DNA from 3 places in the Pseudocitrobacter sp. 2023LY-00077 genome. Region 1 is predicted to be linked to each of the others. Evidence: predicted binding sites of a transcription regulator. Region 1 holds the regulator's gene; each other region holds the start of a gene.
What was found. The regulator Fur, encoded in region 1, represses iron uptake genes when iron is present. The targets are predictions, from matches to a motif close to ATAATAATGAGAACNACTATCAA.
Positions count from the first base shown of each region.

Region 2: feoA (ferrous iron transporter A) is a predicted target of Fur. The motif match lies at 1,941-1,963, and genes of this name have one in related genera.
Region 3: sufA (Fe-S cluster assembly scaffold SufA) is a predicted target of Fur. The motif match lies at 1,584-1,606, and genes of this name have one in related genera.

Region 1 is NZ_JBSPEI010000007.1:153,740-157,942, forward strand. Features, by position in the region: gene chiP (chitoporin ChiP) at 1-1,255, shown strand, start outside; gene chiQ (ChiQ/YbfN family lipoprotein) at 1,307-1,639, shown strand; gene fur (ferric iron uptake transcriptional regulator) at 1,753-2,205, opposite strand; gene fldA (flavodoxin FldA) at 2,488-3,018, opposite strand; gene ybfE (LexA regulated protein) at 3,169-3,462, opposite strand; gene ybfF (esterase) at 3,592-4,203, opposite strand, start outside.
Region 2 is NZ_JBSPEI010000003.1:61,140-65,342, forward strand. Features, by position in the region: gene ACWWFX_RS04735 (Tex family protein) at 1-1,683, shown strand, start outside; gene feoA (ferrous iron transporter A) at 2,064-2,291, shown strand; gene feoB (Fe(2+) transporter permease subunit FeoB) at 2,323-4,203, shown strand, end outside.
Region 3 is NZ_JBSPEI010000008.1:25,913-30,115, forward strand. Features, by position in the region: gene ydiJ (D-2-hydroxyglutarate dehydrogenase YdiJ) at 1-638, shown strand, start outside; gene menI (1,4-dihydroxy-2-naphthoyl-CoA hydrolase) at 635-1,045, shown strand; gene ACWWFX_RS11870 (YegP family protein) at 1,083-1,274, opposite strand; gene sufA (Fe-S cluster assembly scaffold SufA) at 1,647-2,015, shown strand; gene sufB (Fe-S cluster assembly protein SufB) at 2,027-3,514, shown strand; gene sufC (Fe-S cluster assembly ATPase SufC) at 3,531-4,203, shown strand, end outside.

The sequences.
Region 1 (4,203 bases):
TGAGCGTGACCGTAAAGATGTGACCGATAACGACAAATATAAAACTAACCTTTCTCACTCCACCTGGAACGCCAACCTCGATTTCCAGTCCGGCTATGCTGCTGATATGTTCGGCCTCGATATTGCGGCGTTTACCGCTATCGAAATGGCAGAATCCTCAGAAAGTGGTCACCCGAACGAAATTGCGTTCTCGTCTAAAAATAAAGGCTACTCGGAAGATTACTCCGGCGATAAAAGCGGTGTGAGCCTTTATAAAGCCGCTGCGAAATTTAAGTATGGCCCGGTTTGGGCGCGTGGTGGTTATATTCAGCCGACCGGTCAAACGTTGTTAGCGCCGCACTGGAGCTTTATGCCAGGCACCTATCAGGGTGCAGAAGCGGGCGCGAACTTTGATTACGGCGATGCTGGTGCGCTGAGCTTCTCCTACATGTGGACCAATGAATATAAGGCCCCATGGCATATCGAAATGGATAATTTCTACCAGAACGATAAGCGCACGAAAGTCGATTATCTGCACTCCATCGGTATGAAATATGACTTCAAAAATGACCTGGTGCTGGAAGCGGCATTTGGTCAGGCGGAAGGCTATGTCGATCAGTACTTTGCCAAAGCCAGCTACAAATTTGATATCGCCGGTAGCCCGCTGTCTACCAGCTATCAGTTCTACGGTACCCGCGATAAAGTGGATGACCGCACCGTAAACGATATTTATGACGGCACCGCGTGGTTGCAGGCGCTGACCTTCGGTTACAAAGTGGGGCAGGTTGACCTGCGTCTGGAAGGGACCTGGGTTAAGGCTGAAGGCCAGCAGGGCTACTTCCTGCAGCGTATGACGCCAACCTACGCCTCCTCAAACGGTCGCCTCGATGTGTGGTGGGATAACCGTTCTGACTTCAACGCCAACGGCGAAAAAGCGGTGTTCTTCGGTGCGATGTATGACCTGAAGAACTGGAACCTGCCGGGCTGGGCTGTAGGTGCATCATACGTCTACGCCTGGGATGCCAAACCGTCTACCTGGCAGATCAACCCGGACGCGTACTACGACAAAAACAAAACTATCGAAGAGTCTTCTTACAGCTTCGATGTGGCATACACCGTACAGGAAGGGCGCGCGAAAGGTACTCTGTTAAAACTGCACTTCACCCAGTACGACAACCACTCGGATATCCCGAGCTGGAGCGGTGGTTACGGCAACATCTTCCAGGATGAACGTGACGTGAAATTTATGGTTATCGCACCGTTCACCATCTTCTGATAAGTATTCAGGCGGGCCGCAGAGCCCGCCGTGTCGTATAAGGCTAATAACATGAAAAAAATAGTGATGATTGCTGCGCTGGTCGCGGCGCTGGCGGGCTGCGCTCAGTCTGAAGCACCAAAAGAAGATACGCGTTTAAAAGATGCCTATAGCGCCTGTATCAACACCGCAGAAGGCTCGCCGGAAAAAATCGAAGCCTGCCAGCAGGTGCTGAACGTGCTGAAGCAGGAGAAGGCGCACCAGCAGTTTGCCAATCAGGAGACCGTGCGGGTAAGCGATTATCAGGCGTGCATTCTGGCGAGAAAAACCGGTAACGATCAGGCCGTGAAGAAAGATTGCGGGTTAATCTGGCAGGAAATTCGCAGTAATAACACGACAAAGTAAGACAATAAGGCCTGCACAGAGCCGGGGACCTAAAGCGTCTCCGGCTTTTTTTGTCTTTACAGAGGCAATAAAAAAGCCAACCCGAAGGTTGGCTTTTCAGAATCTCGAAGAAATTACTTCTCTACGCCATCGTGCGCGTGTTCATCTTCGCGGCAGTCGCCCTCAGCACAGTGACCATACAGGTACAGGCTGTGGTTGGTTAGGCGGATACCGTGTTTCGCGGCAATTTCACGCTGACGAGCTTCGATGGAATCATCGCTGAATTCGATAACCTTGCCGCAGTCGAGGCAGATCAGGTGATCGTGATGGTGTTGTTGAGTCAGTTCGAAAACGGACTTGCCACCTTCAAAATTATGGCGCGTGACAATGCCCGCGTCATCAAACTGGTTCAGAACGCGGTAGACGGTCGCCAGACCAATCTCTTCACCCATGTCGATCAGGCGTTTGTATAAGTCTTCCGCGCTGACATGGTGATTGTCTGGTTCCTGAAGCACTTCCAGGATCTTTAACCGGGGAAGTGTGACTTTCAGGCCAGCCTTCTTTAATGCGGTATTGTTGTCAGTCATGCGGAATCTGTCCTGTTGCTAAACGATTGACTTCCAAACGCGGAAGTATCACAGAGAGTGCACCGAGTGTAATGCGTCTCATTATAGAATGACGCCTTCTAAATGAAAACAGCAAGACCTGGGCGAATAAAGATTTCGAAAACGAGGCTTGACCAGCAAACTCGCTAAATTCAGAAGATATTGTACAGATTTACGCTCAAAAGTTAAAAAATTGTAGCTATTATTTTGATTGCTTCTACCTATTAATGCGGCGTGATTTGAAAAGTCACGCCGCATCAAGAATCAGGCGTTTTTGATCTCTTCCAGATGCAGCTCTTCAGAAATCTGTTTTACCCATTTTTCTACACGTTCAGCGGTCAGTTCCGGCTGACGATCTTCATCAATAGCCAGACCTACGAAGTGGTCGTCATCGGCCAGGCCTTTAGAGGCTTCGAAGTGGTAACCCGCTGTTGGCCAGTGGCCGACGATGGTCGCACCGCGCGGTTCGATGATGTCGCGGATAGTGCCCAGCGCATCACAGAAGTATTCCGCATAGTCTTCCTGGTCGCCGCAGCCGAACAGTGCAACCAGTTTGCCATTGAAATCAACTTCTTCCAGCGTCGGGAAGAAATCGTCCCAGTCGCACTGGGCTTCACCGTAGTACCAGGTAGGGATACCCAGCAGCAGAATGTCGAATGCAGCCAGGTCTTCTTTGCTGCTCTTGGCAATGTCATGCACGTCGGCAACGTCTTTACCAAGCTGTTTCTGAATCATTTTTGCAATATTTTCGGTATTGCCGGTGTCGCTACCAAAGAAAATGCCAACGATTGCCATGAGTTAAATAACCTCTTGAAACTTAATGATATGGTGGTGGCGTATTGCCCACAGATAAGGGCAATCATAGCAGAACAGAGAAGGGTGCGGAATCAGCAATCGTACCGGACTGCACACTCTGCTACATGAAAGCGGGATTTTATGAAATTTTCAGAGCTTTTCCTGCGCGCGAAGCAGGGCTAACTGGCTCATCAGAATCTCTTCGATAAGCTCACTGCGACTCATATCGCGCGCGGTTGCCAGTTCGTTCAGGGCATCTACCGCATCGTTATTGAGTTTCAGCTCGACGCGCTTCAAACCGCGAACTTTATCGCGTTTTAATTGATTACGCTTATTGATGCGCAGCTGTTCGTCACGCGAAAGCGGATTGGTTTTGGGTCTTCCCGGCCGACGCTCATTTGCGAACAAATCAATTGTCGTTCGGTCCGTTTGTTCTTTTGCCATGATTCAGAGTGACTTCGGGGAAACAAGCTACCGGGAAACGCCCGGTGCAGACAGCGCGCAATCATACATCAGTGCAACCGACACGCCAACGACCACGGCCATAATGGCGCGCGGTCGTTGAGTTTTTAATCAGTCTGCTAAATATCGGCGGATGGCGCGCAGCACCGCGTCCGGTTTTTCCGCATGCACCCAGTGGCCAGCGCCTGCAATGACGTGCGCACGCGCCTGTGGGAATTGCGAGAGCAGGTCGTTACGGTAAGTTTCGGTAACATAAGGCGAATTTCCGCCGGGGATAAACAGTGCCGGATGATCCCACGCCGGAATCGTCTCCCAGCCGACGATGTGCGGGTACTGATCCCACAGCACCGGTACGTTAAAGCGCCACTCGCCGTCAACAAACGACTTCAGCAGAAACTGAATCACACCTTCTTCGGCTAAAAATTCGCGCATCACGGTTGCGGCCTGCTGGCGTGAGGAGACACCTGCGTTGGTGACTGCGTTAATCGCCGCAAAAATCTCATCGTGGCGACGCACATGATAATCCACCGGCGCGATATCAATAGCGACCAGATTATCGATGCGTTCCGGGGCTAGCGCGGTCAGGGCCATCACCGCTTTGCCGCCCATCGAGTGACCAATCACCGTGGCTTTCTCGATGTTGTGGGCGTCGAGGGTATCCAGCAGATCCTGGGCCATCGCCGGGTAGTTCATCTCATCCGCTCGCGGAGAAAGACCGTGATT
Region 2 (4,203 bases), on a different contig from region 1:
GTGCCGTCTCACCGCGCGCTGGCGATGTTCCGTGGCCGCAACGAAGGCATCCTGCAACTCTCGCTGAATGCCGACCCGCAATTCGACGAGCCGCCGAAAGAGAGCCACGGCGAACAGATTATTATCGATCACCTTGGCCTGCGCCTGAACAACGCCCCGGCGGATAGCTGGCGCAAAGGCGTGGTGAGCTGGACATGGCGCATCAAGGTGCTGATGCACCTGGAAACCGAACTGATGGGCACCGTGCGCGAGCGCGCGGAAGACGAAGCAATTAACGTCTTCGCCCGTAACCTGCACGACCTGCTGATGGCGGCGCCTGCGGGCCTGCGCGCGACGATGGGCCTCGATCCGGGCCTGCGTACCGGCGTGAAAGTGGCCGTTGTTGATGGCACCGGCAAACTGGTCGCCACCGACACCATCTATCCGCACACGGGTCAGGCGGCGAAAGCAGCCGTTGCAGTCGCGGCGCTGTGCGAGAAACATAACGTTGAGCTGGTCGCTATCGGTAACGGTACGGCCTCGCGCGAAACGGAGCGTTTCTTCCTCGACGTGCAGAAACAGTTCCCGAAAGTGACGGCGCAGAAAGTGATCGTCAGCGAAGCAGGCGCATCGGTTTACTCCGCGTCTGAACTGGCGGCGCTGGAATTCCCGGACCTCGACGTTTCTCTGCGTGGCGCGGTCTCTATCGCCCGCCGTTTGCAGGACCCGCTCGCCGAGCTGGTAAAAATCGACCCGAAATCCATCGGCGTCGGCCAGTATCAGCATGACGTTAGCCAGACCTCGCTGGCGCGCAAGCTGGATGCGGTGGTGGAAGACTGCGTAAACGCCGTCGGCGTAGACCTGAATACCGCTTCCGTTCCGCTGTTGACTCGCGTGGCGGGCCTGACGCGCATGATGGCGCAGAATATTGTCAGCTGGCGTGATGAGAACGGTCAGTTCCAGAACCGTCAGCAACTGCTGAAAGTCAGCCGTCTGGGGCCAAAAGCGTTCGAGCAGTGCGCGGGCTTCCTGCGTATTAACCACGGCGACAACCCGCTGGATGCCTCAACGGTGCACCCGGAAGCGTATCCGGTGGTCGAGCGTATCCTGGCGCGGACTCAGCAGGCGCTGAAAGATCTGATGGGCAACAGCAGCGAGTTGCGTAACCTGAAAGCCTCTGAATTCACCGACGAGCGTTTCGGCGTGCCAACCGTCACCGATATCATTAAAGAGCTGGAAAAACCGGGCCGTGACCCGCGTCCTGAGTTTAAAACCGCGCAGTTCGCTGATGGCGTAGAAACCATGAATGACCTGTTGCCGGGGATGATTCTGGAAGGCGCGGTCACTAACGTCACCAACTTTGGTGCGTTTGTGGATATCGGCGTGCATCAGGATGGCCTGGTTCACATCTCGTCGCTGGCGGATAAGTTTGTGGAAGATCCACACACGGTGGTGAAAGCCGGCGATATCGTGAAAGTGAAGGTGCTGGAAGTGGACCTGCCGCGTAAACGTATTGCGCTCACCATGCGTCTGGACGAGCAGCCGGGTGAAACCAACGCCCGTCGCGGCGGTAATAGCAATGAGCGCAACCAGGGTAATCGCCCGGCGGCCAAAGCAGCAAAACCACGCGGTCGCGATGCGCAACCTGCGGGTAACAGCGCGATGATGGATGCGCTGGCGGCGGCGATGGGGAAAAAACGCTAACGCGTGCGGTTTGTGTTGCCGGGTGGCGCTGCGCTTACCCGGCCTACAAACCAGAAACGTCTGTGGGCCCGATAAACGTTATCGGGCTTTTTATTTCGGAAATAGATTAATTGTTTTTATATTTAGCATTATTATCACCGCATTAACATTCAATGAAATAAACAAACATACGGTTTACCCGAATTGTTTTGAGCCAAATCAACTTTGCGCCACTTTATTCTCAGAAAGAACATCCGGTCACATTTTATCTATTGAAGATACAAACCATTCTCATTATCATCGTATTGTAGATTAATTAACCTCTCTCATGTTCGCGCGCCTTTCCGTTCGTTTCTGTTGAACCCGCGCGACAGTGACTCGCGATGAAATAAGTAGGCCCTATGCAATTTACTCCTGATAGTGCGTGGAAAATTACTGGCTTCTCCCGTGAAATCAGCCCAGCCTGGCGTCAGAAACTGCTGTCGCTTGGTATGCTGCCCGGCTCCTCTTTCCAGGTAGTGCGTGTCGCGCCATTAGGCGACCCCATTCATATTGAAACGCGTCGAGTCAGTTTAGTCCTACGCAAAAAAGATTTGGAATTTCTGGATCTTGAATCCATTTCTCGTTAATCCGATTTAGCTGTTATAGAGTTCACAAAAAATGAAAAAACTAACCATTGGCTTAATTGGTAATCCTAATTCCGGCAAGACAACATTATTCAATCAATTAACCGGCGCACGTCAGCGCGTGGGTAACTGGTCCGGGGTGACGGTCGAGCGTAAAGAAGGGTTGTTTTCAACGACCGACCACAACGTCACGCTGGTCGACCTGCCAGGGACCTACTCCCTGACCACCATCTCCTCGCAAACCTCGCTCGATGAGCAAATCGCCTGCCACTATATTCTGAGCGGCGACGCCGACCTTCTGATTAACGTCGTCGATGCCTCCAACCTCGAGCGCAACCTCTATCTGACGCTGCAACTCCTTGAGCTGGGCATTCCCTGCATCGTGGCGCTCAACATGCTTGATATCGCGGAGAAACAGAAAATCCGCATTGATATCGATGCCCTCTCCGCCCGTTTGGGTTGCCCGGTCGTTCCGCTGGTTTCCACCCGTGGCCGCGGGATCGACGCACTGAAGCTGGCGGTTGACCGCTACCAAAGCAACGATGAGATTGAGCTGGTGCACTACGCCGCGCCGCTACTGCGTGAAGCAGAGAATCTGGCGCGCGCGATGCCGGAGTCTATTCCGGCAAAACAGCGCCACTGGCTCGGTATGCAGATGCTGGAAGGCGATATCTATAGCCGCGCCTATGCGGGCGATGCGGCAGATAAACTCGATATCGCGCTGGCTAACCTGAGCGACGAGCTGGATGACCCGGCGTTGCATATCGCCGATGCGCGTTACCAGAGCATCTCCGCCATTTGCGATAGCGTCAGTAATACGCTCACCGCCGAGCCAAGCCGCTTCACCGCTGCCGTGGATAAAATCGTACTCAACCGCGTGCTGGGGCTGCCGATCTTCCTATTTGTCATGTACCTGATGTTCCTGCTGGCGATTAACATCGGCGGCGCATTGCAGCCTATTTTCGACGGCGGCTCGGTCGCTATCTTTATTCACGGCATTCAATGGATTGGCGCAACACTGCACTTCCCGGAATGGCTGACGATTTTCCTCGCCCAGGGGATTGGCGGCGGGATCAACACCGTACTACCTCTGGTACCGCAAATCGGCATGATGTACCTGTTCCTCTCCTTTCTTGAGGATTCCGGCTACATGGCGCGTGCGGCGTTTGTTATGGACCGCCTGATGCAGTCACTTGGTCTACCGGGCAAATCCTTCGTGCCGCTGATTGTTGGTTTCGGCTGTAACGTGCCGTCGGTGATGGGTGCACGTACGCTGGACGCACCGCGTGAACGTCTGATGACTATCATGATGGCGCCGTTTATGTCCTGCGGCGCACGTCTGGCGATCTTCGCCGTCTTCGCGGCGGCGTTCTTTGGTCAACAGGGCGCGCTGGCGGTCTTCTCGCTTTACGTACTGGGCATCGTGATGGCGATCCTCACCGGTCTGATGCTCAAATACACCATCATGCGTGGTGAAGCCTCCCCGTTCGTGATGGAGCTGCCGGTTTATCACATCCCGCATCTGAAGAGCCTGTTTATCCAGACCTGGCAACGCCTGAAAGGCTTTGTGGTTCGCGCGGGTAAAGTCATCGTTATCGTCAGTATTTTCCTCAGCGCCCTGAACAGCTTCTCGCTGAGCGGCCAGGCGGTCGATAACATCAACGACTCGGCCCTTGCGTCAGTGAGCCGTCAGTTGACGCCGCTGCTGAAACCGATTGGTGTGCATGAAGACAACTGGCAGGCAGCGGTTGGCCTGTTTACCGGGGCGATGGCAAAAGAAGTGGTGGTCGGTACGCTGAACACGCTCTATACCGCTGAAAATATCCAGCAAGAAGATTTCGACCCGGCCACCTTTAGCCTGACCGACGAGCTTCTGGGCGCAGCCGATGAAACCTGGCAGAGCCTGAAAGACACC
Region 3 (4,203 bases), on a different contig from region 1:
ACTTCATTCGTCTGATCGATAAGCTGGGCCTTCAACCTGTGCTGCTGCCGTTCTCACCCAATGGTAAAGCGCAGCATATTAAAGGTTTCGTCACCCGCTTTACCAAAACCGCACGTAAAACGGCGGATTACCTGAACCGTGTGGCGGAATTGGGCATTCCTATGGTGGGCGTCGATCCGGCGCTGGTGCTGTGTTATCGCGATGAATACAAGCAAGTGTTGGGCGATAAACGCGGTGATTTCAACGTCATGCTGGTCCATGAATGGCTGCCTCAGGCACTGGACGGTATCGATAGCCACGAATCCGGCGGCGAGCCCTGGTATCTGTTTGGGCACTGTACCGAGGTTACCGCACTGCCTTCCGCGCCAAAACAGTGGGCTACCATTTTTGCCCGGTTTGGCGCGAAGCTGGAAAACGTCAACGTCGGCTGCTGCGGGATGGCGGGAACCTATGGCCACGAAAAGAAAAACCACCAAAACTCGCTGGGGATTTATGCGCTATCATGGCAGCAGGCCATGCAACGCCTGCCGCGTAATCGCTGCCTGGCAACCGGATACTCATGTCGTAGTCAGGTGAAGCGCGTGGAAGGTAATGGCGTGCGCCATCCGTTACAGGCACTTCTGGAGATTATTGGATGATTTGGAGACGACAGACGACCCTCGATGCCCTGAATGCGATGAACGAAGGGACGATGATGGCGCTGCTGGATATTCGCTATGTTGCGTTAACCGATGATGCGCTGGAGGCGACGATGCCCGTTGACCATCGCACGCATCAGCCATTCGGTCTGTTACACGGTGGAGCGTCCGTTGTTCTGGCCGAGACACTGGGCTCAATGGCGGGCTATCTCTGTACCGAGGGCGATCAAAAAGTTGTCGGGCTGGAAATCAATGCCAACCATATCCGCTCGGTGCGTAGCGGCCGGGTTCGCGGCGTCTGTAAAGCGATCCACACCGGGCGTCGCAGCCAGGTGTGGCAAATCGAAATCTTCGATGAGGAAGGGCGCTTGTGTTGCACATCGCGCCTGACCACCGCCGTGGTGTAAAACAGATGCAAAAGGCCCAAATCCCTGGGCCTTTTGTTTATTGCGCCGTATCGTCTTTAATCGTTTCGCTCGCGCCGTTCTTCTGAACGGAGGCAATACCTTTCTTCGCCGCGTCCTTGCTTGAGTACATCTCACTGGTGGCGATGGTTTCGTGATTATCGGCCTTCAGTAAAAAATACCACGGCTGCGCAACGGCTTTTTCTGACTTCTTAAGCACATAATAACCCATGATTTCTCCCGATAGTTTTGAAGGGGTCATCAATGATTTAGGTCAGATTTGGCGATCCGGCAAGTTAGCGTACCGAGGATGTGAGCTGAAAGGCGCAGAGAGGCCGAAAAGCTATCAAATAAATAGGCATTAGCGATGCATGTTTTATTCATCAACCACTTCCAGTAATTACCTCTTCTTAATCTATTATTTTTCAAAGAGTTGTAAAAAATCATCTATCCCGGTTGCCCGCAGAATCAGGGTCTATGCTTATAAAAAGCCGCTGTAAAACAGGTCCGAAGGTAATACCCCTGTTGCAGATGGGTTGAAGTGATAATCATTATCACTAACATAGTGTTATGCCTTCGATGGCTTAACCGATGAGGTAGACCAATGGAAGTAGATACTGGAACGTTTGATCCGAATGATTTTGCCTGGCGTGGCCTGACGTTAACGCCCGCGGCAGCAACACAAATTCGCAATCTGGTCAGCAAACAACCAGGTATGCAGGGCGTGCGCCTCGGCGTGAAGCAGACCGGCTGTGCCGGATTTGGCTATGTGCTGGATACGGTAACCGAGCCCCATGCCGATGACCTGTTATTTGAGTCTGACTGCGCAAAACTGTGGGTGCCTCTTTCGGCGATGCCGTTTATCGACGGCACCGAAGTGGATTACGTGCGCGAAGGATTAAATCAGATATTTAAATTTCATAACCCGAAAGCGCAGAACGAATGCGGCTGCGGCGAAAGTTTTGGGGTATAGGCGGTACGATTATGACGCGCAATACTGAAGCAACTGACGATGTCAAAACCTGGACCGGCGGCCCGCTGAATTACAAAGAGGGCTTCTTCACCCAGTTAAAGACCGATGAACTGGCAAAAGGGATCAACGAAGAGGTGGTCCGTGCCATTTCGGCAAAACGCAACGAGCCCGAATGGATGCTCGAGTTTCGCCTGAATGCCTTCCACGCCTGGGAGCAGATGAAAGAGCCGCACTGGTTGAAAGCGAACTATGCTTCGCTCAATTATCAGGATTACAGCTACTACTCTGCGCCGTCCTGCGGTAACTGCGATGAAACCTGTGCCTCTGAGCCGGGCGCGGTGCAACAGACGGGCGCCAATACCTTCCTCACCGATGAAGTCGAAGCGGCGTTTAATCAGCTCGGCGTACCGGTGCGCGAAGGCAAAGAAGTGGCCGTCGATGCGATATTCGATTCGGTTTCTGTGGCCACCACCTATCGGGAAAAACTCTCTGAGCAGGGCATTATTTTCTGTTCGTTCGGCGAAGCAATCCACGATCACCCGGAACTGGTGAAACAGTATCTGGGCACGGTGGTGCCGTCGAACGATAACTTTTTTGCCGCGCTGAACGCGGCGGTGGCGTCAGATGGCACCTTCATCTACATCCCGAAAGGTGTGCGCTGCCCGATGGAGCTGTCGACCTATTTTCGAATTAACGCCGAAAAAACCGGTCAGTTTGAACGCACGATCCTGATTGCCGATGAAGGCAGCTATGTGAGCTACATCGAAGGGTGTTCCGCCCCGGTGCGTGAAAGTTATCAGCTGCACGCGGCGGTGGTGGAAGTCATCATCCACAAAGATGCGGAAGTGAAATACTCCACGGTACAAAACTGGTTCCCCGGCGATAACAACACCGGCGGGATCCTGAATTTTGTCACCAAGCGAGCCCTGTGCGAAGGCGAAAACAGCAAAATGTCATGGACCCAGTCAGAAACGGGTTCCGCCATTACCTGGAAATACCCGAGCTGCATTTTGCGCGGTGATAACTCGATTGGCGAGTTCTTCTCGGTGGCGCTGACCAGCGGACATCAGCAGGCCGATACCGGCACCAAAATGATCCACATCGGCAAAAACACCAAATCGACGATCATCTCGAAAGGGATCTCCGCCGGACACAGCCAGAACAGTTATCGCGGGCTGGTGAAAATCATGCCGACCGCGACCAATGCGCGTAATTTCACCCAGTGTGACTCGATGCTGATTGGCCCGGACTGCGGCGCGCACACCTTCCCGTATGTCGAATGCCGCAACAACAGCGCACAGCTGGAACATGAAGCCACCACCTCGCGTATCGGTGAAGATCAGCTGTTCTACTGCCTGCAACGCGGGATCAGCGAGGACGATGCGATCTCGATGATCGTTAACGGGTTCTGTAAGGACGTCTTCTCCGAGCTGCCGCTGGAGTTTGCCGTGGAAGCGCAAAAACTGCTGGCGATAAGCCTCGAACACAGCGTCGGATAAGGATTAAGGGATCTCTATGTTAAGTATTAAAGATTTACAGGTTGCCGTTGAAGAGAAAGAAATCCTGCGCGGCTTGAGCCTTGATGTAAAACCAGGGGAAGTGCACGCCATCATGGGGCCGAACGGCTCCGGGAAAAGTACGCTTTCCGCCACGCTCGCCGGACGCGAAGACTATGAAGTGACCGGCGGCGCGGTCACATTTAAGGGCAAAGACCTGCTGGAGCTCTCTCCTGAAGATCGGGCGGGGGAAGGTATCTTTATGGCCTTCCAGTATCCGGTGGAAATTCCGGGCGTCAGCAACCAATTTTTCCTGCAAACGGCGCTGAATGCGGTGCGTAAATACCGAGGCCTGGATGCGCTGGATCGTTTTGATTTTCAGGACCTGATGGAAGAGAAAATCAATCTGCTGAAAATGCCGCAGGATTTGCTCACCCGCTCGGTAAACGTCGGCTTCTCGGGCGGTGAGAAAAAGCGCAATGACATTTTGCAGATGGCGGTGCTTGAGCCAGAGCTGTGCATTCTGGATGAAACGGATTCCGGGCTGGATATCGACGCGCTGAAGATAGTGGCAGACGGCGTGAACTCCCTGCGTGACGGTAAACGGTCGTTCATTATTGTCACCCACTACCAGCGCATTCTCGACTACATCAAGCCGGATGTGGTGCATGTGCTTTATCAGGGGCGGATTG